2 linked regions of the Aliamphritea ceti genome follow. The protein of the gene in region 1 binds, or shares a complex with, the protein of each later gene. Links are inferred from orthologs where the notes say so. Each region holds a gene or a part of one and is shown on either strand. Other genes may lie near its edges. The genes, in order: rne and pnp.

Region 1 (12,490 bases):
CTTCTGGAGTGAAGGGTTAATGGAGTTTTTTGAAAATTATTCACTAAAGAGCAGTAACAGTTTTGGGTTCGAGGTCTCTGCAGAGTTTTGTTGTTCGGTAACCAGTCTGAATGAATTGCGTGAAGCGCTGGCGTTTGCTGAAAGCCAGAATTTAGATGTGTTGGTACTTGGCGGTGGAAGTAATCTGATTTTAGTGGGTGATATTGCAGGCTTAGTTATTTTAAACCGCCTTAGTGGTATTGAGGTGGAAGCTGATCTTAGTGATGCTGGTAAAGTTCGTGTAACTGGTGCTGCTGGAGAGAATTGGCATGAGTTTGTTCGCCACACTATTCAGTATGGTGCTTACGGGCTTGAAAATCTGTCTCTGATTCCGGGTACCGTCGGTGCTGCTCCTATGCAAAATATTGGCGCATATGGTGTTGAGATTAAAGATCGGATGGTTAGTCTCAAGGCGTTAGACAGGGTTACTGGTAAGGTTTGCGAGTTCTCTACAGAAGCCTGTGAATTTGGTTATAGAGACAGTGTTTTTAAGCAGCGGGATGCTGGCAGATACATTATTACCGAAGTCTGCTTTTTACTGAGTCGTGAAATCAATCCTGTGCTGGATTATGCGGGATTAAGAGATCGGTTTAAGGCGCAGGGAATAGCAGAGCCTACAGCACTGCAGATAAGTGACTTAATTTGTGAGATTCGCCAGTCTAAATTGCCTGATCCGCTTGAGATTGGAAATGCGGGTAGCTTCTTTAAAAACCCCGTGGTATCGATCGCTAAACGACAGTCTATTCTTGATTCTAATCCAGGTTTGGTCAGTTTTCCCGAGGGTGAAGGATATAAGCTTGCTGCGGGCTGGTTGATTGATCAGTTGGGCTGGAAAGGGCGTCGACAGGGTGATGCGGCTGTATATGATAAGCAGGCGCTGGTGTTGGTGAATCATGGTGCTGCAACCGGGGAAGATATTTTGCGGCTTGCCCGGGCTATCCAGGATGATGTGTTAAATCATTTTAATGTTGCGCTTGAAATCGAGCCCCGTACCTTTCCTGAGTAATTATTCCCGGATAGGCATTTATCGGTAAGTATAAAAAAGCCAGCTATAAGCTGGCTTTTTTGGGTTTTCTGACACCGGGTTGGCCGGTGTCGCTGATCAGATTTAAGCTTCTGTTGTTTCGCTGTCAGTCTGATTGTTGGCTGCATCCTGCTGATGGCCGCGCGGATCATTCGGTGCTCGGCGCTGACGACGCTGGCGTGGAGCATTGTCCTGATCTGCTGCTATCGGTGCCGGACGACGCGGAGTTGCCGGCTGAGGCTCGATAGTTGCTGTTGGTGCTGTCTGCGCTTTACGTGCAGGGCGTTGACGACCGCGGCGCTTTGTCGCAGAAGGATCTTCTTCAGCAGGTGTTGCAACTGGAGCTTTCGGTTGTGTTACCGCAGTTTCATCAGCTTGATTTTCTTCAGCTGTGCTTACATCAGAAGCTGTTGCCTCTGCTGTAGCTGCTTCGGATACTGGAGCTTCACTCTCAGCAGTGTCTGCCTGAGTACTGGTCTCTGCTGGTGCAGCTTCTTCAGTAGTTGCTTCTGAAGCGGTATCAGTCTTTATATCAACTGTTGTAGTTTCTTCCTGCTTGGTCTCTTCAGAAGTTTTTTCTTCGGGCTGAGCTACTTCAGCTTCAGAAGGTTTGGCTTCTTCGGTCTTTGCTTCCTCAGGCTGAGTGTCTTCAGCTTTGGCTTCTTCAGACTGAGTGATTTCAGCAGTAGGTGCTTCAGCAACAGTTTCAGTAGTCGCTGCTTCTTCAGTAACTGGGGCTGATGTATCAGCAGTAGTTTCTGTGTCAGCAGCGTTTTCACTGTTTTCTGTAGCTTCAGTAGTTTCTTCGCGCTTACGGTCTTTGCGAGGACGGCGCTGGCGACGCTTGCGCTTAGGCTGTTCCTCATCGGCCGCAGTTGTATTTTCCTGAGGAGCGTCAATCACTGCTTCAGCAGCAATATCTACCTGTGTGTCTTCAGTATTAACTGGCTGCTCTGTGTTCAGTGCTATTTCCTGCTCGCTGCCACTGCGACGCGCATTGCGTTCACCGCGACGACGGCGACCACGGCGGCGTTCACCACGGTTACGGCCATCTTCCTGAACTTCAGTTTCCTGTTGTTGCTGCAGGTTTTCTTCCTGTACTTCAGGCTTGTTGCGCTTCTGATCACGATCACGTTCATTACGGCGACGGTTGCGAGAGCGACCTTCACCGCGAGGCTTGTCATTGCGTGACTCTTGCTGTTCATCGTTAGATGCGCTTTGGGTTTTATTTTCACCGCGTTCGCGTTCATCTTTACGACGACGGTTGCGACGGTTGTTAGGTCGCTTGCGGTCGTTTTTATCTTTGTTGCGTGGTTTTTCCTGCTCTTTTTTCTCTTCTTCGGTATTTCCAAAGAAGTTTGTAATTGCAGAGAAAAGGCTGCCCAGCAGTGACTTTTCTTCACTCTTTGCCGGTTTAGCAGGGGCTGCAGGTGAAGTTGCTTCGGTGCTGACTGGCGCCGGTGTTGGCGGAGCGACAGTGCGTACAGCAGCTTTTTCACGAACAGGCGCGTTAGTTGCTGTGTCAGGTTCAGCAATATCTTCCGGTTCAGGTTGCATTGTGTAGCTTGCGTCGTTGGTGTTGATCACAGTGTGGTCATCACGCAGACGTACAACTTCATAGTGCGGCGTTTCCATGTTTGGATTTGGCACAATGACGACACGTACGCTCTGACGCTGTTCGATATCGTGCACTTCGCTACGCTTTTCGTTCAGCAGGAAGGTTGCTACAGATACCGGCAGAATTGCACGGATTTGAGCGGTGCGCTCTTTAGCTGATTCTTCTTCGATAAGGCGAAGGATTGAAAGCGCCAGTGATTCAGTGTCACGGATAGTACCCTGACCGTTACAGCGTGGGCATACAGAGCCACGGCTTTCGATCAGTGACGGACGCAGGCGTTGGCGGGACATTTCCATCAGGCCGAAGCGGGAAATGCGACCCAGTTGTACACGGGCACGATCAATTTTCATTGCGTCGCGCATGCGGTTTTCAACTTCACGCTGGTTTTTTATCGGCGTCATATCAATGAAGTCGATAACAATCAGGCCGCCGATATCACGCAAACGTAACTGACGGCCAATTTCTTCAGCGGCTTCAAGGTTTGTGTGTAGTGCTGTTTCTTCGATATCGCTACCGCGGGTTGCCCGTGCGGAGTTGATATCAATAGAAACCAGGGCTTCAGTCGGATCAATTACGATCGAACCGCCTGATGGCAATTGTACTTCACGCTGAAACGCAGTCTCGATCTGGGTTTCAATCTGGAAGCGGTTGAACAGAGGAACCTGTTCAGCATATAGCTTGATTTTTTGTTCGTAGCTAGGCATTACCTGCTTAACAAAGTTCAGCGCGTCCTGGTGAACTTCTTCACTATCGATCAGCACTTCGCCGATATCCTGACGCAGATAGTCGCGGATAGCACGAATAACTACATTGCTTTCCTGATAAATAAGGAAAGGTGCAGCGCGTTCGCTGGATGCTTTAGTAATGGATTCCCATAGAATCAGCAGGTAATCCAGATCCCATTGAAGCTCTTCAGAGCTGCGGCCAACGCCTGCAGTACGGATAATGACACCGGTTTTTTGCGGGATGTTGACGCCGTCCATCGCTTCTTTAAGCTGCTTACGGTCATCGCCTTCGATACGACGGGATATGCCGCCAGCGCGAGGGTTGTTTGGCATCAGGACAAGGTAGCGACCAGCCAGACTGATGAAAGTGGTCAGGGCTGCGCCTTTATTACCACGTTCTTCTTTGTCTACCTGAACGATAACTTCGGTGCCTTCAGCAACAACATCTTTAATGCTTGGGCGGCCGCCTTTGTCGCTGCCTTTTACGAAGTATTCGCGAGAGATTTCTTTAAGCGGCAGGAAGCCGTGGCGCTCAGCACCGTAATCAACAAAAGCAGCTTCAAGACTTGGTTCTACGCGGGTAATTTTACCTTTGTAGATGTTGGCTTTTTTCTGTTCGCGGGAGCCTGACTCAATGTCCAGGTCGTATAAGCGCTGGCCGTCAACCAGGGCTACGCGCAACTCTTCAGGTTGAGTTGCATTAATTAGCATTCTTTTCATGTTGTGTTAGCGTTCTCTTATAACACTAACGTATTTCATCTCTATCAGCGCTGTTTACGCATGGGGACAGGTCTTATCCTGTCACGTGAGTCCAATCTTCGTAACGACATTAATAGTTCAGTTTTTGCCAGTCTGGTGCGTTATGCATTGCAGACGGGTCTTATCGACGGTGGAGGAAACGGCAACCTCTATCAGTATCTGATCGTGGCTGTTACTGCGGATCTTTCAGGCCGGTTGATTCAGTCAGATTACTTATTACTGACTGTTTTTCGGGCTGATGGCACGCAGGTTCCGGGTTGGCGACATCTCCACCTCCAACTGGCCAAAACAGTACCAGAAGGATGAAATACGTAGTTAATTCTGTTGTTTTGATGTTGTTCTTTACGTGCCTGTCTCAGGCCGAATCACCAAAGCTAGCTCCAGGCAATCAGTTCACTCTGTGACTTCAGCATATCTGTTTGTGATAATGCTGTTAAGTGAAGGGTTGCGGAAGCCTTTTGGGCCTTTTCTCTGGCTGCTTTGGGATAAAAATACGTAAATATTTCATCATCTTCTGCGCAGGCTGTCGGATAAAGCCCTGATTTGGTTATTGACATCAGGTTATTTATCCATAAAAGCAAATTAGCTAAAGCCAAAGGCCTGCAGCAGCGCTAGAATATAGCAGCTATTAGCAGGTGCATCAATTCATAGATGTACCTGAATCTGTCTCATACTGGCAGATTTTGAAAATTTCTGTTCAGTATCTGTACGAGTGCCAAATTTTTACCATGTCCGAAAATAATGATGCCCCGAAAAGCCAGGTTCAGTGGTTTGATGTTGATGCTGATCTCGCTGGGCAACGCATTGACAACTTTTTACGTACCAAGTTAAAAGGTGCGCCTAAAACGCTTATTTACAGAATTTTGCGTAAAGGCGAGGTGAGAGTTAATAAGAAGCGAATAAAACCTGATTATCGCCTTCAGGAAGGCGACCTGGTACGGGTTCCTCCGTTACGGCTTGCTGAAGCGCGCGAGGCTCCTGTTGCCAGTGCTGGATTAGCTGCGAGTCTTGAGGCAGCTGTGTTATATGAAGATGCCGATGTGATGGTGATTAATAAGCCTTCCGGCCTAGCTGTTCACGGTGGGAGTGGTATTAGTCTTGGTCTGATTGAAACATTGCGTCAGATTCGGCCGCAGGCTAAATTTCTTGAGTTGGTGCATCGCCTCGACAGAGATACTTCAGGCTGTATTATGGTTGCAAAAAAACGTAGCGCTTTACGTTTTTTGCACGAAGCTTTGCGGCATAAAAAGGTCACTAAGATTTACAATGCATTAGTTGATGGCAAGTGGTCGACGAGAAAAACAAAGGTTGATGCGCCTTTGCAGAAAAATGAACTTAAATCGGGCGAGCGCGTCGTAAAGACGCACCCGATGGGCAAGGAGTCGCTGACTGAGTTTAAAGTTCTGCAGCGTTTTGCAGGATACGCTACTCTGGTCGAAGCGCGTCCTATTACAGGCAGAACTCACCAGATTCGCGTGCATTGTCAGTTTGCCGGTCATCCGATTATCGGTGATGATAAGTATGGTGTGGATTCTACCGATAAGTTCATGCGCCAGTTTGGCCTGAAGCGTTTGTTTTTGCATGCCGTTGAACTTCGGATGCCTTTGCCTTCAGGTGGCCGAAAGGTGATTAAAGCACCTTTAGGTGATGTGTTACAAAAAGGTATGAGTAATTTACAGCAACATATTGCTGAGCGTAATCAGGCTGCGGGAGCAGAGTAACTCGTTAGCCGTTATATAATTTTAAACCTGCTGGTTATGCAGGTGTGTTTTTTATCAGGATGTTTCAATGAGTGACAGGGTTGACCCGACTATCTTTAATCTAACTGCGGATAGCATGTTGCAGCGAGGGGTTATTCCAACAGCTGAGCTAATCGCAAAAGAGCTGAATACTGAACCGGATTGTCTCGCTGAAATGCTGAGTGAGTGGTGGGATAGTTTATCCGGACGTTTACAGGCTGTTAACGGTGCAATGATTTCTGTGCCGGATGTACCAAGTAGCCTTAATAAGTCGTTTCAGACGCTTTGGAATCAGGCCATTCAGGAAGCTCAGGCGCTGGTAACAAGTGATAAGGAAGATCAGATACTCGCCGGTGAAGAGTCACGTAAGCATAGTGAGCAAGAATTAAAGCGTCTCTATGAAGACCAGACTGAGCAGCAGAATAAGTATCGTAGTTTACGTACTAAGATGGAAGCTGAGACCAGTCAGATTCAGGCATTGGATGCTGAAATTTCTGTTTTAAAGATAAATCTTGGTGCAGTAACTTCTGATCTTAAGACAGCCGAACAGCGGCATCATAACGTTGAGCAGGAATTGGCGCTGCTGCAGAAGAAGTTAGATGATTCCAAGCGTACATTTGATCAGCGCGTAAAGGATGAGCAGCGTCACAGCCTTGAACAGGTCAGTAAAGCTGAGGCTGATGTGCGTTACTATCGCGGTTCGCTGGATAAAATCCGTGATGAGAGTGGTCGTAAAGAGTCGGCTCTGACTAAAGAGATTCATGATCTGCAGGCGGTTGTTGCTAAGAAAGATGTGAAGCTTGATTCGCAGAAGAATCAGGTAAAGATTCTTGAAGATGAACTGAAGCGTTATAAGACTGATGTTGATCTTGGGTCGCGCCAGTTAAATAAGGTATCCGGTTCAATTCTGTCTGAGCAGAATAAGAATAAGCGTCTGGCTGATAAGGTTAAAGAGTTAACTGAAGAAACTAAGCGCCTTAATCAAAAGCAGTTAGCTGCAGCTAATGAAGCCACCCGTCGTGAAAGTGCATTACGGGGGCAGGTTAAACTGAAAGATGATGAGCTGATTCGTGCTATCAGTCGGGTGACCGGTCTTGAGAAACGGATAACCTCTCAGGATGAAGAAATTCGTCGTTTAAAATCCCGTCTTTAATCCCTTCTGTAAAATAGCCTCTACAGTTTACTGTAGGGGCTAGCAACCACAGTAATTCTGTGTGAATATATGTCCTATATAATTATTAGTTATTAATAATGTCTTTGTTACTTCTGTTTTGCTGATTATTCGAGCGGGGTGCGTTCAGCGGGACAGTTTTTGATCCGAGTCTGGAGGTTTGCATGAAGTTGCAACAGTTGCGCTATATCTGGGAAGTTGCCCGCCATGATCTGAATGTTTCGGCTACTGCTCAGAGTTTATATACATCGCAGCCGGGTATTAGTAAGCAGATTCGCTTACTTGAAGATGAGTTAGGTGTAGAAGTGTTTGCCCGCAGCGGTAAACATTTGACCCGGGTGACACCGGCTGGCGAGAAAATTCTTGAAGTGGCCGGTGATATTCTGCGTAAAGTCGAGAGTATTAAGCAGGTTGCTCAGGAATTCAGTGATGAAAAAATGGGCAGTCTTGATGTAGCGACTACTCATACGCAGGCGCGTTACGCATTACCTGAAACAATTAACGGTTTTATGCAGTCTTATCCTGATGTGTCACTGCATATGCATCAGGGAACGCCGATGCAAATTGCAGAAATGGCTGCTGATGGTACTGTGGATTTCTGTATTGCCACAGAAGCGATGAGCCATTTTAATGATTTGATCATGATGCCGTGTTATCGCTGGAATCGTTCAGTGGTTGTGCCTAAGGATCATCCTTTAGCGCAGATTTCCCGTCTTACGTTGAAGGACATTGCTGAGTTTCCAATCGTGACCTATGTATTTGGGTTTACTGGCCGCTCTAAGTTGGATGATGCGTTCATCCGTGAAGGTCTTGATCCCCGGGTCGTCTTTACTGCGGTTGATTCTGATGTGATTAAAACCTACGTCCGCTTAGGTTTGGGGGTCGGCATTATTGCTACTATGGCATTTGATGAAGCTGCCGATCACGGTCTGGTATGTCTTGATGCCAGTCATCTGTTCGAAGCAAGTTCTACTAAGATTGGATTCCGCAAGGGAACCTTCCTTCGCGGCTATATGTACGACTTTATACAGAAGTTTGCGCCACATCTGACACCCGAAGTGGTTAGGCAGGTTCAGGCCTGTAATAACCGTGCAGAAGTAGAAGAGCTGTTCATGAATCAGGAGCTGCCCGAGCTCTGAGATGCTTTTAAAGTACAGAGGGAGTATTGATGCAGTTATTTGATCTGACCGACAAAGTAGCACTGGTGACAGGTGCTACTTCCGGTATTGGTATGCAGCAGGTAATTGCACTGCGCAGCGCCGGTGCCAGCGTTATTACGCTGGGGCGTCGACAGGAGCGACTGGATCTTTTAACCGAAAAAGATTCGCAGGTTGCTTCTATAGTGGCTGATCTTGCTGATATCAGTAAGCTGGATGCTATTGTTGCAGAATGCCTGCAGATACATGGCCGCATCGATATTCTTTGTAATACTGCAGGTGTGAATCTTCGTCAGCATGCTGATGATGTGACGCCGGATGACTGGGATCTGACTCAGGATCTTAATCTGAAAATTCCTTTTTTCCTGGCGCAAAAATTAGTACCTCAGATGGCTGAGCGAGGCTGGGGAAAGGTTATCAATGTGGCATCATTGCAGTCCCGCCGTGCTTTCGCTAACGGTATTGCTTACGGTGCATCTAAAGGTGGCGTTGAGCAACTCACCAGGGCAATGGCGGAAGCTTGGTCTTCCCGGGGCGTCGCCTGTAATGCAATAGCGCCAGGTTTTTTTCCAACCGAATTAACTCAGGCTGTATTTGATAATGATTCACTTGCTGAGCAGTTAGCACAGCAAACGGCGATTGGGCGTAACGGTGAATTAGAAGATCTGAGCGGTGTGTGTATCTTCCTGGCCAGTCATGCGTCAGATTACATTACTGGCCAGACAATCTTTATTGATGGCGGCTTTACTGCAAAGTAAGGCTTTGTTTCAGAGAGCGTCGCTTTCCAGCATATCTTTAAGTCGGGCATCGATTTCTTCACTGGACAGGTCGTCGACGTGCTCGGTCCACTTATCATGAATGTCCGCCAGTCGCTGATCATGTTCGTTGCGTAGCTGCTTGCGTAACGCAGCGGCTATATAGCGGGCTTTCTGTTGCGGAGTATTCAGCTCAAGACGCGGAACTGTCGTTGATTTGCCGTCGTCATCAACCGCTACCATAGTGAAGTAGCAGCTATTGGTGTGGCGTTCTTCGCCGCTGTGAATGTCTTCGGCAACTACCTTTACACCGATTTCCATTGTTGAGCGACCGACGTGATTAACCGCCGAATAAAAGGTTACCAGCTCGCCAACGCGCACCGGTTGTTTAAAGTGTACCTGGTCTACTGACAGGGTGACGACATAGTGTTTGCTGAAGTGGCTGGCGCAGGCATAGGCAACCTGATCTAAGATTTTGAGTAAGGCGCCGCCGTGAACATTGCCGGAAAAATTGGCCATATCTGGTGTCATCAGCATGGTCATTGAGATCGAATCTTTACTCTTACTACCTGTCAAATTGCTGCTCATAGCCTACCTCTAGGGTCAGTTTCGAGATCGATGAGCTCAAGTATAGGCAGTCGTCAGCGAAAAAGTATAGCGGGATCAGGAGCTTGCGTAGGGTATAGGAATCAAAACGAGTAGTAAGTTGCAGCCTGCGTATCAGGCAGGCTGCAGTAGGTATAGCGCTACAAAAGGTGGTGTCTTAAAAGCAGGTGCACTGAAAAGTGCTTAGTGAAGCCCTTCTTCAAGTGCCTGCAGAAGGTTGTTAACCTTATTGTAGGTTTCCTGGTATTCATCAGCGGTTTCTGAGTCCGCAACGATGCCGCCACCGGCCCAGCAGTGAATCTTGTTTTCATGGCATAAAAGGGTGCGGATAGTAATGCTACTGTCGAACCGGCCGGAGAAGCTTAAATAACCTATTGAGCCGCAATAGATTGAGCGTCGGTTGTGTTCGAGTTCTTCAATTATTTCCATGGCACGGATTTTAGGCGCACCAGTAATTGATCCGCCGGGAAAGCTGTGTTCGAGCAAATCAAGCGCCGTTTTATCGGTATCCAGCATGCCTGTAACTGTACTTACCAGATGATGTACGTTGGCATAGGATTCGATATCAAACAGCTTTGGTACTTTGACGCTGCCGTGCTGGCATACTTTGCTGATATCGTTGCGCAATAAGTCGACGATCATCAGATTCTCGGCACGGTCTTTCTCACTGTCTATTAACTCCTGAGCCAGGTGCTGATCTTCTTCAGGTGTTTTGCCCCGTGGGCGGGTGCCTTTAATTGGCTTAGTGGTAACCTTGCCGTTATCGACTTCCAGAAACTGTTCCGGTGACAGAGATAGTATGCTGCCCTGGGGAGTCTCGATGTAACCAGAGTATGGGGTCGGGGCTTTGGCTCGCAGTTTTAGATATGCCTGCCAGGTATCGCCTTCGTAGCTGGCTTTAAAGCGTTGAGCAAAGTTAACCTGATAGCAATCGCCTGCCTGAATATAGTCACTGACTTTATCCAGTGCATCGTAATAGTTTTGTTCAGTAAGATTGCTGCTGAAGCGGTTAATCAGTTTGAAGCTGTCTGCTTCAGCTGGTGCGGCGAGTGCCGCCTCTATTTCAGCCTTAATAGCTTCAGCATGCGATAAGTCTATTAAAGGCGTAGTGATTAACTGAGTTCGCTTTTCCTGATGATCAACAACGATTGCCCAGGGGTAGATTGCTGCCTGCATATCCGGCAGTTCCTGATCCTGAGGGTTTAGTTCCGGAAGGTCTTCCAGGCTGCGTCCCAGATCATAAGAGAAATAACCAATCATGCCGCCACAAAATGGCAATTGAGCGATATCTTTGTCAGCAGGAGGAGGGCAGTTTTTAGTGTATGCCTGGTACATTTCCTGAAGGTGGCTGAAAGGATTTCCCTGCAGGGATTCTGTATTGGTATGCAGATGGCTAAGCGTTGTTTTGCCATGTTGGTAACTGAGTTGCGCGACTGGAGATGCAGCAATAATGTCGTACCGGCCGAAGCCTGAGCGGGGCTTACCGCTATCAAGGAAAACCGGCGCGTTATGCTGTCGGATGGCAGCAAAATATGGGCAGGCATCATCTAGATAGGGAAGGGAGAAAAGTCTGTACACCGGGTAAGCCTTTTTGTCGTAGCTGCAAGAGTAACTGTATAGCAGACGGATAATTCCTTATGGGAATAAGCGTCTGGTTAAAGAGGGCGATTGTAACCATCTGGTCCTATTAATGCGAGTATATTGGCGGGAATAAGGCACAATATTACGCATCCAGAGCAGTTTGATTCCTTTCGAGGTAAAGACGTAATTTCGTGTAGACTTAGCGGGACTTTTTATATGATTTTCTTAACCTTAACGAGTGATTATGAAGTTCCCTTATAGCCTGTATACAGGTATTTACCAGCGTCCGGATCAGCAGATATTTTATCGGGTTTACCGGCATTCTGAGAATCAGAGCGGGCGTCGTTTGGTTTTATTACATGGCGCAGGGGTAGCGGGGGAAGATACCTGGCAGGCTTTGCTGGCGCAGCTGGGCCTTTGGTCTGAGGTATTGGTGCCGGATTTGCGGGGGATGGGGAAAACCGTATCGCCGGACGGCGAAGAGTATGCGTATACCGCTCATGAAGTCGTTGCAGATGTTGCCGGGCTGCTTACGCATTTGAATTGGCAACATTTTGATTTGGCGGGGTATTCGATGGGTGGGTTAATCTCCATGCTATATAAACAAGAGTACAGTCAGCATGTTGATAAGCAATATCTGTTGGAGTCTGCCGCAGTAGACCGGGGTGACTGGCAGGCAAGTCTGGAATTGCGTGCTGAGTATATGCAGGCGGCTAAGCATCTTAGCAGTGACACTGAAAAAGGCGTAAAGCAATTTTTGGACGCGATTTCGCCTAACCGAAGAGTATCACCGGTCGTTGAGCGGCTTACCGTTGAGCGTTTAGCCCAGCGTCCGCGAGGGTTTGCGAATGCACTTAAATGCGTGACGGATGCCTTGCATGATATTGATCGCGAAGCGCTGGTAGCAGCGCAGGGAGATGTTAGCAGCTTTATTGGTGGTAACAGTGTTGACGCTATGCATCAGTATCAGAGAGCTCTGGCTGAGCGTTTGCCGAACTGGCATTATTTTATGGTGACAGGTACTGATCATTCTTTGCCATTTCAGAAGCCGCGTCAGATTGCTCAAATAATGCAGGCTGAGCTTGGCCGGTATTTAGCAGTCTGATTATCTTAGCTACCGTTTGTCCCGGTATATGATTCAGATAATAGTTTTTGCATAAAGTGTCGACAGTTCTCGTGTTTTGGTAAAACTGTCGACAATCTTGTTTGTCCTTCCTTCTATCAATACTAGGTTGCTATCAGTCTTGTTTAGTCTTCTTGCTGCCCCTTATCATAAGGCGTAGCGCCTTTTTCGTGATTTCATTTCTAGTCGTTTA
Region 2 (11,898 bases), 2.7 Mb from region 1 along the record:
TCCCGGATGTATATCCAGTGTACCGGCTGGAATCACCATGGCCTTACCGGACTTGGCCAACCAGGGCAGTGACGATCCGCAATGTTTACAAAAAGCTGTTGTGAAATGTTTAGTGTCTGCTGGCGTATATTTACCAATATGCTGGCGACCGCTAAGCCAACTAAACTGTTCAGGCCGGGCTAAAATATTTGCTGCATGCGCACTGCCGGTAAACTTTCGGCAACGTGAGCAATGACAGTACTGAAAAATCCCGAGATTACCGTCCAGTTGATAGGTCACTTCACCACACAGACAACTGCCAGTTACCTGATCTGCAGATTCTGTTTGCACGTCCGGCATAACATTCCTCCCCAAGTTATGATTTTAAAAAACAGCCTGGTAAAACCGATTAATGAATATAATCCAAAAATACAGAAAGATTACAGCACGACAATTATATGTTTGTCGCTTACCTGTTTGGTTAAGGCATAAAAAACCCCGAGGCTGATATCAGCCTCGGGGTTATCCGTTTCAGAAGATTGACTCATTGCCAGCTTTATCGAAAGACAAACTCCCCAGCTTCAACATCTATAGCAATTTCGCTGCCACTGCTAAAGTCGCCGGCCAGTAAACGCTGAGCTAAGGGGTTTTCAATCCATTGCTGAATCGCCCGTTTCAATGGCCGTGCTCCATATATCGGCTCAAAGCCAACATCCACAAGCTTGTCCAGCGCTGTAGAAGTAAGTGTCAGACTCAGTTCTCTTTCAGCCAAACGGCTACGCAAGCGCTGTAGCTGAATATCCGCTATACCTCTCACCTGTTCTTTACCCAGGCTATGGAAAACAACAACTTCATCAATCCGGTTAATCACTTCGGGTCTAAAGTGAGTACCCACCACCTCCATAACAGCATTACGCATAAGACTATAGTCATCATCGCTGCTGAAATTTTGAATAAGATCAGAACCCAGGTTAGATGTCATCACCACTATAGTATTTCGGAAATCAACGGTCCGCCCCTGACCATCAGTAAGACGGCCATCTTCCAATACTTGTAGCAGTATATTGAAGACATCCGGATGAGCTTTTTCTACTTCATCCAAGAGCAAGACTGAATATGGCTTACGCCGCACAGCTTCTGTCAGGTAGCCGCCTGATTCATAGCCAACGTATCCCGGTGGCGCACCAATTAGGCGAGCGACCGAATGTTTTTCCATAAACTCAGACATATCAATGCGCACCATGGCATCGGTAGTGTCGAACAGGAAGCTGGCCAATGCTTTGCATAATTCTGTCTTACCAACCCCCGTTGGCCCAAGAAACAGGAATGAGCCATTTGGACGGTTCGGATCAGCCAACCCAGCCCGGGCACGGCGTACTGCATTGGAAACAGCAGTTACTGCTTCTTCCTGACCAATAACCTGCTCATGAAGTGCATCTTCCATCCGCAATAATTTTTCACGCTCCCCTTCGAGCATTTTTGCAACCGGAATACCTGTCCAGCGAGAAACTACTTCGGCAACTTCTTCTTCACCGACTTTATTCCGCAACAGCTTATTTTCCTGCTCGGTATTATCCGCTTCGGCCTCAGCTTCAGCAGCGGCAACCAGCTGTTTCTCCAGCTCGGGAATTTTGCCATATTGCAGCTCGGACATAATGCTCAGATCACCGGCACGACTGGCCCGCTCTAACTCAATCCGCGCCTGATCCAACTGCTCTTTCACTTGCTGCGAGCCTTGCAAAGCAAGTTTCTCAGCATTCCAAATCTCTTCAAGATCAGCATATTCTTTTTCAATTACGCTGATAGCATCTTCAAGTTCCTGCAAACGCTTTTTTGCCGCCTGATCTTTTTCTTTTTTCAGGGCTTCACGTTCCATTTTAAGCTGAATGAGACGACGCTCCAGCCGATCCATGCTTTCCGGCTTAGAGTCCATTTCCATACGAATACGGCTACCGGCTTCATCAATCAGGTCAATGGCTTTGTCTGGCAACTGCCGATCAGTAATGTAACGCTGAGATAATTTAGCCGCTGCGATAATCGCAGAGTCTGAAATATCCACACCATGGTGAATTTCATAGCGTTCTTTCAAACCACGTAAGATAGCGACGGTATCTTCTTCACTCGGCTCATCAACAATGACTTTTTGGAAGCGGCGCTCCAGTGCAGCGTCTTTTTCAACATACTGGCGATATTCATCCAGCGTAGTTGCACCGACACAATGCAGTTCACCGCGTGCCAGCGCAGGCTTGAGCATGTTACCGGCATCCATAGCACCTTCGCCTTTACCAGCACCAACCATGGTATGCAATTCATCGATAAACAGGATTACCTGACCATCCTGTTTAGACAGTTCATTCAGAACCGCTTTTAAGCGCTCTTCAAACTCCCCACGGAATTTAGCCCCTGCAATCAGCGACCCCATGTCTAGCGATAATACCTGTTTATTTTTCAGGCCTTCCGGCACTTCGCCATTAACAATGCGTTGAGCCAGACCTTCAACAATGGCGGTTTTACCCACACCAGGTTCGCCAATCAGAACAGGGTTATTCTTGGTACGACGTTGTAGCACCTGCACTGTTCTGCGGATTTCATCATCACGGCCAATAACAGGGTCCAGCTTGCCTTCTTCGGCCTGGGCGGTGAGATCAATCGTGTATTTATTTAATGCCTGACGATTTTCTTCTGCGTTAGCAGAATTCACACCTTCGCCACCACGCAACTGCTGAACAGCATCCGTCAGACGTTGCTTATCGGCACCTGCCGCTTTGAGCAATTTACCTACGCCACTTTTATCATCCAGCATCGCCAACACAAAGACTTCACTCGCGATATACTGATCCTGCCATTCACGGGCTAGCTTTTCAGTCAGGTTGAAGAGTTTGCCTACATTAGGTGAAAAGCGAATGTCACCATCACTGTCGGACACCTGTGGCAGCTTGCTATATTCCTGCTGCACAGCACTGCTAAGCTGCTGCGTATTGACGCCTGCCTGTGTCAGTAAAGGCTTTATTGAACCACCCTGCTGTTCCAGCAACGCTTTAAGAATATGAACCGGCTCAATGTAATTGTGATCTTTAGCAATCGCCAGTGACTGAGCATCAGCCAGAGCGGATTGCAACTTACTGGTAAAACGTTCGGGATGCATTAGAACCCTCCTTAAAATTATCTGCACCACTGGCCGTTATGATATCCGGGCTCTAAATGGCCCGCGGGACGGCTGGTGAGTTATTAACTTAAGTAGGGGTTGGCAGGAAGAAATTCAAGCCAGCAGAGGAAATTTAAATTAGAAGAAGCTGATATATATCAACTGTCGATCCAGATCACACTGGCCATCCGGCCGGTGACACCGTCACGGCGGTAAGAGTAGAAATCGTCAGCTTGAGAGAAAGTGCACTGGTCGCCACCACTTACCTGTTCTATGCCTATATTTTGTAAACGTAACCGTGCCAGCTGATATATATCAGCCAGCCACTTACCTTCTGTCACAGAAGGTTTAAAAGCAGTATCCGAAGAAGCCAGTTCATCGCAAAACTGTTGGCGTACTTCTTCTCCGACTTCAAAAGCATCCGGACCAATTGCAGGCCCAAGCCAGACATGTAAGTCTTCCCGCTGATCAAACACCTGCAGGGTATTTTCCACTACACCATCAACCAACCCACGCCAGCCAGCATGCGCAACGGCTACCCGGGTTCCGTCAGCATTACTGATAAACACTGGCAAACAGTCTGCTGTCATGACCACACATACTTGCCCCGGCTTATCCGTCCAGCAGGCATCAGCTTGCGGCACGTCACCGTTACCGGAAGCCTCAACTGCAATAGTACTGTGCACCTGTTGCAACCACTGCACATCTTGCCAACCGTTCTCTGCTGCCAGTAGACGTCGATTTTCGACTACATCTAACGGGTCATCTGCAACGTGATCGCCCAAATTGAGACCCGCATATACACCTTTACTACAACCGCCCTGACGAGTAGTTGTAAAAGCTTTTATCTGTGCAGGCGCCAGCCAGTCTGGGCGAATTAGTTTCATTGGTCTTCTTCGTGAGCCTTAGCATCATCTTTAAGATTAACCAGCAATTGTTGCAAGTCTTCAGGAAGGTCCACTTCCCATGACATCAATTCACCACTGTCTGGATGGAATAACTCCAGACGTTTGGCATGCAGTGCCTGACGTTTCAGATCACGCAGATTCTTCTGTAAATCCGGCGAAATGCCTTTAGGTAAACGGAATCGTCCGCCATACATCTGATCGCCAATTAACGGATAATTGATATATGCCATATGCACACGAATCTGATGGGTACGACCGGTTTCCAACTTCAGACGGATATGCGTATGGGCGCGAAACTTATCCAGCACCCGATAATGGGTAATAGCTTCTTTACCTACACCGACAACAGCCATCATCTGACGATTACGGGAATGACGTCCCAGAGGTTCGTCAACAGTACCGCCACCAGTCATGACATTATTCACAACAGCTTCGTATTCACGACCCATACTGCGTTCTTGCAGCTGCGCAACCAGATCCGTCTGCGCCTGAATCGTCTTAGCAACAACCATCAGACCGGTTGTATCCATATCCAGCCGGTGAACGATCCCTGCCCGTGGTACCTGCGCTATTTCCGGGTTGTAATGTAGCAAACCGTTAAGCAGCGTATCATCCCAGTGGCCAGCAGCCGGATGAACGACTAACCCTGCAGGCTTATTAATGATCATGATGTGTTCATCTTCAAAGATGATGTCTAGCGGCATTTCGCGAGGTACAAAACTGTCTATCACTTCCAGTTTGGCATCAATCACAATTTCTTCGCCACCGAAGACTTTATCCCGAATGCGCCAGCTTTTACCATCAACGGATAAACTGCCATCTTTAATCCAGTTTTGCAGACGTGATCGAGAATAATCAGGGAACAGATCGGCAACCGCCTGATCTAATCGCTTACCTACTAGCCCGTCCGGGACGGTTGCGCTTAATTGCACCTGTTCTGTCATGCTATATATTCTTCACTTTTTTTGCGCTCTTTGTACGGTTTCATCACACAAAGGCGGTTTGATGCTTTGGCTTCACTACGGGTTATGGTTAAATAAGCCCGGTAAAATTTTGCCCATTATAACTGAAAGTGGCCTAAACCGCTGTCTTACAAGAACAGTGGTAACAATTATCAGGATATTTTTTATGCGCCTAGCTAAGCTGTTCGCGATTCTATCGATTTGTATCATAACCGCCGGTTGCTCGTGGTTTGGTGGTGGTGATGAAACCGATAACCTGGATACGCCGGAACAAACCATTTATGACGAAGCGATTACCGCCCTGAAGGCCAGTAACTACGCACTAGCAATTGAAAAACTGCAGCTACTGGAAGCACGCTACCCGTTCGGCCAGTATTCCGAGCAGGCTCAGCTGGAACTAATTTTCTCCTATCATAAGAACGGAGAAGAAGAAGCTGCTAAAGCAGCCGCTGACCGCTTCATTCGCTTGCAGCCGAATCATCCGAATCTTGACTATGCACTGTACCTGAAAGGTTTAACTGCCTTTAACCAGGATAAATCTGTATTTGAAGACTATCTACCTGTAGATGAAAGCACCCGCGATCCAGGTAACGCTCTGGATTCATTTAACAGCTTCGACACTCTGATCAAACGTTTCCCGAACAGCCAGTATGCGCCGGACTCACAAAAGCGCATGGTCTACCTGAAGAACCGTCTGGCACAATATGAAATTCACGTGGCACGTTATTACGTTCGCCGTGAGGCATGGCTTGCAGCTGCTAACCGTGGTCGCTATGTAGTTGAGAACTATCAGGAAACACCGTTAGTACCCGAAGCACTTAGCATCATGGTACTGGGCTATAGTCAACTGCAACTGCCTGAACTGGCTGCAGACGCTAAAGCAGTTTTAGACACTAACTTCCCAGGCTACCAGACGAGCATTAAGCGCGCCAAGAAGGAATCTCTGCTGAGCTCTGCCACCTTTGGCTTGTTAGGTGATGGCGATCAGGAATCAGCTAACCTGCAACCGGAGCCACAGGTTGAAGAGGATAGCAACGAGCGCTCCTGGTTCAGCATAATGACTTTCGGCGTATTTGATGATGACGAAGAGGCGCAACCAGCCCAGTAAAACATGGCTTAACCTAGACGAAAAAAAGAGCGGCATAGCCGCTCTTTTTTATTACCTGCTGATCAGTAATCAACGCTTATGCATTTATTCACTTTAAATATTAGTATCAGCTTTTCTACAACTCTATAATCTGCAAAAAACTGCTATTTCATACGGAACGGTATCGCTCCACAGACTGCTTAAGAAAACGTTCAAAATCCGGCTGAGATAACGGCCGACTGTAATAATAGCCCTGAGTAAACAGGCACTGATTACTGACCAGAAACTCTTCCTGCTGCTGACTCTCAACACCTTCAGCAACCACCTGTAACTTAAGACTTTGCGCCATTGACAGAATCCCTTTTACCAGCTCATCGTCATCCGGATCAACGGTCAGATCTTTAATAAAAGAGCGGTCAATTTTAAGTATATTAATCGGGAATTTTTTTAAATAACTCAGCGAAGAATATCCCGTACCGAAATCATCTATCGCCAGACTCACACCCTGTTTACGAATATCTTCCAGCTGATCATGAATCCCCTGATCGTCTGCCATCATCAAGCCTTCGGTAATTTCCAAGACCAACCGTTCTGGCTCAAGCCCGGTATCTGCCAGCACATCCGCAACCATAGCGGCAACATTCTGCTTCTGAAACTGCCGGTAAGACATATTCACGGCAAGATGCAGCGGCAAGCCACTGTCCTCTTTCCAACTGACAGCTTGTTTACAGGCTTCCCGCAATACCCATTCTCCAATAGGCACTATTAATCCAATCTCTTCCGCTAACGGAATAAATACGTCCGGGGTAACAAAGCCATTTTCGTGATCGTACCAGCGAATTAAAGCTTCAGCGCCCACCATCCGGTCAGTATGCGGATTAAATACCGGCTGATAATTCAGCATGAATTCGTTGTGCTCCAGCGCATCATACAACGCAGCTTCCAACTTACGTCTGTCGTGCGCTTCAACATCCATCTGCGGCGTAAAAAACTGGAAATTATTGCGACCACGCTCCTTCGCTTTATACATAGCACTGTCTGCTTTACGCAGCAGTGTACCTGTACTGTCACCGTCATCCGGAAAAATTGTTACACCGATACTCGCAGATACAAAAGCGTCGTTACCTTCCAGGCGATAAGGCATTGAAAGCCGGTCGAGAATCCGCCCAACTATATGCTCTATAACCAGTGAATCTTTAACATCAGGCAGCACCACCGAAAATTCGTCGCCACCAAAGCGTGACGCGGTATCACTTTCACGCAGCACATCCAATATACGGCTTGATGCTTCCTGCAATAATTCGTCGCCTACTGAATGCCCCAAGGTATCGTTGATATGCTTGAAACGGTCCAGATCTAAAAACAACAAGGCAACTTTACTGTCATCGCGACGGGCGCGGGCAATCGCTTGCGAAAAACGGTCTTCAAAAAGATTACGATTGGCCAGCTTGGTCAGCGAATCAAAATTCGCCTGATACTCAACCCGCTCTTTAGCTTCTTCAGCAATCATCTGGCTGTTGCGCAACTGTTCTTCTACTTTATAACGCTCTTTTATCTCACTTTTTAGGTTTATGTTACTCAACATCAACTCATGCGTGCGCTGCTCTACCCGCTCTTCAAGACTGACCTGCATATCCAATAAGCGTTTATTATTACGATAAAGATAAACGGCTACGACTAAACCAAGAATCAGAGCGATGACGCTCAGCACCAAAGAGTTACGGTAAGATTCAAAAGATTTCATTTGCCGGGTCAGTGCAACTTCTCTGTTGAGAAAGTCCCTGTCCTGCTGATACTGATGGGACGCTTCGATCAGTTGCTGAAAGATCGCCCTTACCTCTCCAAATTCAGCCGCTGTCGGTGTGTCTAAACCGTACAGCACGCCATCAATATGCATGATTGCAGTTTGTAACTGTTCCATGTCGAAGCCATCATTAACAGCATCAACTCCTAACTTACCAGACTCAATACTATCTAAACGACTCCAGAGAATATTGAACCATCGATCAAAGCTATCACGACTACTTTCATAACGAGCTTCAGGATAAGCCTCAGCATATTGCACAGCGGTACGCATCAACTCATATTCATACTGCCGTAAAAAAAACACCAATTCAGAGCGGGTTGGACCCACCTGCATGCCTGATATTTGCTTGAACAGCCAGAATGAGCTGAACATACTCATGATAATAACTACAAGCATCAGAGTAGCGATAAAAATTGATGTTCTGGAACCCGGTTTAATCATGAACGTCGAACTTCACTAACTGCCAGATTGCACGTGAGTAATAAGTACCATTTTTCAACGCTGCGTCTTCAGACCAGGGATAAATAACCCAGACAGGTCCCTTTGAACGCACAGTTAATGGTTCACCATTATTTTCTATGGCTAGAATAACGTCGAAAGATTCAAAATCCTCAAACGGAATTTCAATCTTATATTCATTCGCCGCTTCAGCTGAGACCATAGCACCTGTCGCCCCTGCTGCTGCAAGCACATCACGTACTAACGGCCCTTTAAAAACATTCATGCCTTCCGTCCAGCGGGTCTCAGTACTGATCGTACGTTGCTGAAACTGCAATAACTGATCACGATCTAACTTGAGCGCACCATCCGAATTCTGCTCAGTGATATTACCGCTAAGTGTAAGTAATACCTTGCCTTGCGGTGTAGTCAGATCTATATCCTGCGCAAACAGAATGGTAGGAAAGAAGCAGCATAAAAACCATACACATAGCTTTTTCTTCAACATCACAGCCTCCCGTGAAATCAAACAAAAAATAATACTCATAGGTTCTTTATCTGCTTCCTTTTGCGAACGTACATCTGCCATATTGGTTCAATGCCTGAGCCGAACTCCAGCCTCTAAATACTCAAACCGGATCCCCTGCAAACATCTATGAGCAACCAGTAACAATTCTATGTTAAAAAAACCATTACCGCTCTACGCGAGGTATGCAGAATCCACCATTATGAGAATAGAAACAGCCATTTTTTCAAACAAAAACTATCAAAATAGCAAAAACACTGCACACCTGACATACAGTTTAAAAGCTATATAAAAACGAACCATTACAACTAAAAGAAATAAATATTCACATCATTGATATTAAAATTATTTATAAACAGCAACTTAGCCAATACCACTTTATAACTGACAAGTAACAATCAAACAGATAACTTGATTTAACGCTTAGCAACACTTCAAACAAGGTCATATAGCAACAGACAATGCAACACCCGTAAATTTCGGGCACAAAAAAGCCCGCTTAAGCGGGCTTTTTTAGCAGTCAGTCTTATTCTACAGACTCGTCCTGCTCAAGATCACGCATGGTCAGCTTAATACGGCCACGGGCATCGACGTCCAGAACTTTAACCTTCAGTACGTCATCCATCTTGATATAATCCGTAACTTTCTCGATACGCTTGTTAGCGATTTGAGAAATGTGAACCAGACCATCTTTACCTGGCAGGATGTTTACGAATGCACCGAATTCTTCGATACGAACAACCTTACCTTCGTATACTGCGCCTACTTCAGCTTCTGCAGTAATTTCGATTACACGGTCAGTTGCCATCTTCGCTGCTGCTTTATCAGCTGCGTAGATGCGTACTGTACCGCTGTCATCGATATCGATAGTCGCGCCAGTTTCTTCAGTCAGTGCACGGATAGTCGCACCACCTTTACCAATTACGTCACGGATCTTCTCTGGGTTGATCTCGATCAGTGTCATTGCTGGCGCATTGTCTGGAAGTTCTGGGCGAGAGTAACCGATTACCTTACCCATTTCTTTCAGGATGTGAGCACGGGCTTCATATGCCTGTTCCAGTGCGATATCCATGATCTCTTCGGTAATACCCGTGATCTTGATATCCATCTGCAGCGCAGTAACACCTGCTTCAGTACCGGCAACTTTAAAGTCCATGTCACCCAGGTGATCTTCATCACCCAGAATATCAGTCAGTACAGCGAAACGCTCGCCTTCTTTAACCAGACCCATCGCGATACCAGCAACAGGAGCCTTCAGAGGTACACCAGCATCCATCATAGACAGAGACGCACCACATACAGACGCCATAGAGCTTGAACCGTTAGACTCAGTAATCTCAGATACGATACGGATAGTGTATGGGAATTCTTCCTGAGTAGGCAGAACCGCAGCAACACCACGACGAGCCAAACGACCGTGACCGATTTCACGACGACCAGTAGCACCGATACGGCCAGCTTCACCTACAGAGTATGGAGGGAAGTTGTAGTGCAACATGAACGGGTCTTTACGCTCGCCTTCAATTGCATCGATGATCTGCTGATCACGTGCAGTACCCAGCGTACAGGTAACAACTGACTGAGTTTCGCCACGGGTAAACAATGAAGAACCGTGTGTACCAGTCAGAATATCAATTTCAACTTCGATATCACGAACAGTCTTAGTGTCACGTCCATCAATACGTGGCGCGCCATCCAGAATACGTCCGCGAACAATTTCTTTTTCCAGTGAACTGATGATACCGCTAACTTCGCCGGCAGACGCAGCGTCTTCACCTTCGCATAAAGCAGCAACAGCTTGCTCACGTACTGCACTCAAAGCAGCCTGACGCTGCATTTTGTCAGCAGTCTGGTAAGCAGCTTCAACACCTGCAGCAGCAACGCCACGCACCTGTTCAATCAGCGCTTCGTTTTTAGCAGCCGGTTCCCAAACCCAGGCTTCTTTACCTGCTTCAGCAACCAACTCATTGATTGCACCAATAGCAACCTGCATTTCTTCGTGGGCAAATACAACAGCACCCAGCATTTCGTCTTCAGACAATTCCTGAGCCTGAGACTCAACCATCAGTACTGCATCAGACGTACCAGCGACAACCATGTCCAGCATAGAGCTTTGCAGCGCTTCATAGCTAGGGTTCAGTGAATAGCCGTCTTCTTCAGTGTAGCCAACACGTGCGCAACCGATAGGACCCTGGAAAGGGATGCCGGAAATAGCCAGTGCAGCAGACGTACCCAGCATCGCAGCGATATCCGGATCATTCACTTTGTCAGCAGACATTACAGTACAGATAACCTGTACTTCATTCATGTAACCTTTCGGGAACAGTGGACGAATCGGACGGTCGATCAGACGGGAAGTAAGCGTTTCTTTTTCAGAAGGACGCGCTTCACGCTTGAAGAAACCACCTGGGATACGACCAACAGAGTAGTATTTTTCCTGATAGTGAACAGACAACGGGAAGAAACCCTGTCCTTCACGGGCGCTCTTAGCACCAACAACGGTACACAGTACCTGAACGCCGGCCATAGTAACCAGTACAGCACCAGTTGCCTGACGAGCGACACGTCCAGTCTCCAGTGTTACCTGGTGCTGACCGAACTGAAATGTTTTAGTAATTGCTTGTGGCACAATAATATTCCTTAAGCTTAACCAGTAAAATGCCCGTTTATCGCGTTATCGGCCTCTTTTAGCCAGTACTCTGTTAACCCCTCAATGAAGGCCTATCAGAGTACAGGCTGGTTGATAATCGACAATTAAACAGGCTTAAAAAGCACCGGGGTCATCGATTGATGACCCCGGAACACTATCTTAGCGACGCAGACCTAAACGACCGATCAGATCGACGTAACGGCTAACATCTTTACCCTTCAGGTAATCCAGCAGCTTACGACGCTGGTTTACCATGCGGATCAGACCACGACGAGAGTGGTGATCATGGATGTGACCTTTAAAGTGAGACTGCAGACCAACGATGTTGTGAGTCAACAGAGCAACCTGAACTTCAGGGGAACCAGTGTCGCCTTCACCACGTGCGTATTCTGCAAC

What was found.
Region 2: the proteins of rne (region 1) and pnp are in contact, whole or in part, in a cryo-EM structure (PDB 9QH0), measured with the Escherichia coli proteins. The link is inferred for Aliamphritea ceti from one-to-one orthologs.

Annotation. Positions count from the first base shown.
Region 1 is NZ_AP025282.1:2,004,595-2,017,084, forward strand. Bases 948-4,507 are described here. They hold rne (ribonuclease E), read right to left. Parts: upstream 4,127-4,507; coding sequence 1,148-4,126; downstream 948-1,147. Other genes in these bases: murB (UDP-N-acetylmuramate dehydrogenase), read left to right, coding at 948-1,045; OCU49_RS09215 (hypothetical protein), read left to right, coding at 4,187-4,471. Also shown: OCU49_RS09200 (low molecular weight protein-tyrosine-phosphatase), read left to right, coding at 1-20; more of murB, read left to right, coding at 20-947; 23S rRNA pseudouridine(955/2504/2580) synthase RluC, read left to right, coding at 4,894-5,886; OCU49_RS09225 (DNA-binding protein), read left to right, coding at 5,954-7,057; HTH-type transcriptional regulator CysB, read left to right, coding at 7,240-8,214; OCU49_RS09235 (SDR family NAD(P)-dependent oxidoreductase), read left to right, coding at 8,244-8,990; OCU49_RS09240 (acyl-CoA thioesterase), read right to left, coding at 9,000-9,575; pabB (aminodeoxychorismate synthase component I), read right to left, coding at 9,777-11,171; OCU49_RS09250 (alpha/beta fold hydrolase), read left to right, coding at 11,419-12,279. UniProt on the Escherichia coli protein: Endoribonuclease that plays a central role in RNA processing and decay. Required for the maturation of 5S and 16S rRNAs and the majority of tRNAs. Also involved in the degradation of most mRNAs.
Region 2 is NZ_AP025282.1:4,650,992-4,662,889, forward strand. What follows is about bases 8,931-11,898. They hold pnp (polyribonucleotide nucleotidyltransferase), read right to left. Parts: upstream 11,482-11,898; coding sequence 9,379-11,481; downstream 8,931-9,378. Other genes in these bases: rpsO (30S ribosomal protein S15), read right to left, coding at 11,662-11,898. Outside these bases: OCU49_RS21000 (GFA family protein), read right to left, coding at 1-339; ATP-dependent chaperone ClpB, read right to left, coding at 536-3,124; peptidoglycan editing factor PgeF, read right to left, coding at 3,283-4,011; 23S rRNA pseudouridine(1911/1915/1917) synthase RluD, read right to left, coding at 4,008-4,976; OCU49_RS21020 (outer membrane protein assembly factor BamD), read left to right, coding at 5,161-6,102; OCU49_RS21025 (putative bifunctional diguanylate cyclase/phosphodiesterase), read right to left, coding at 6,251-8,266; OCU49_RS21030 (putative pterin-binding protein), read right to left, coding at 8,322-8,915. UniProt on the Escherichia coli protein: Involved in mRNA degradation. Catalyzes the phosphorolysis of single-stranded polyribonucleotides processively in the 3'- to 5'-direction. Also involved, along with RNase II, in tRNA processing.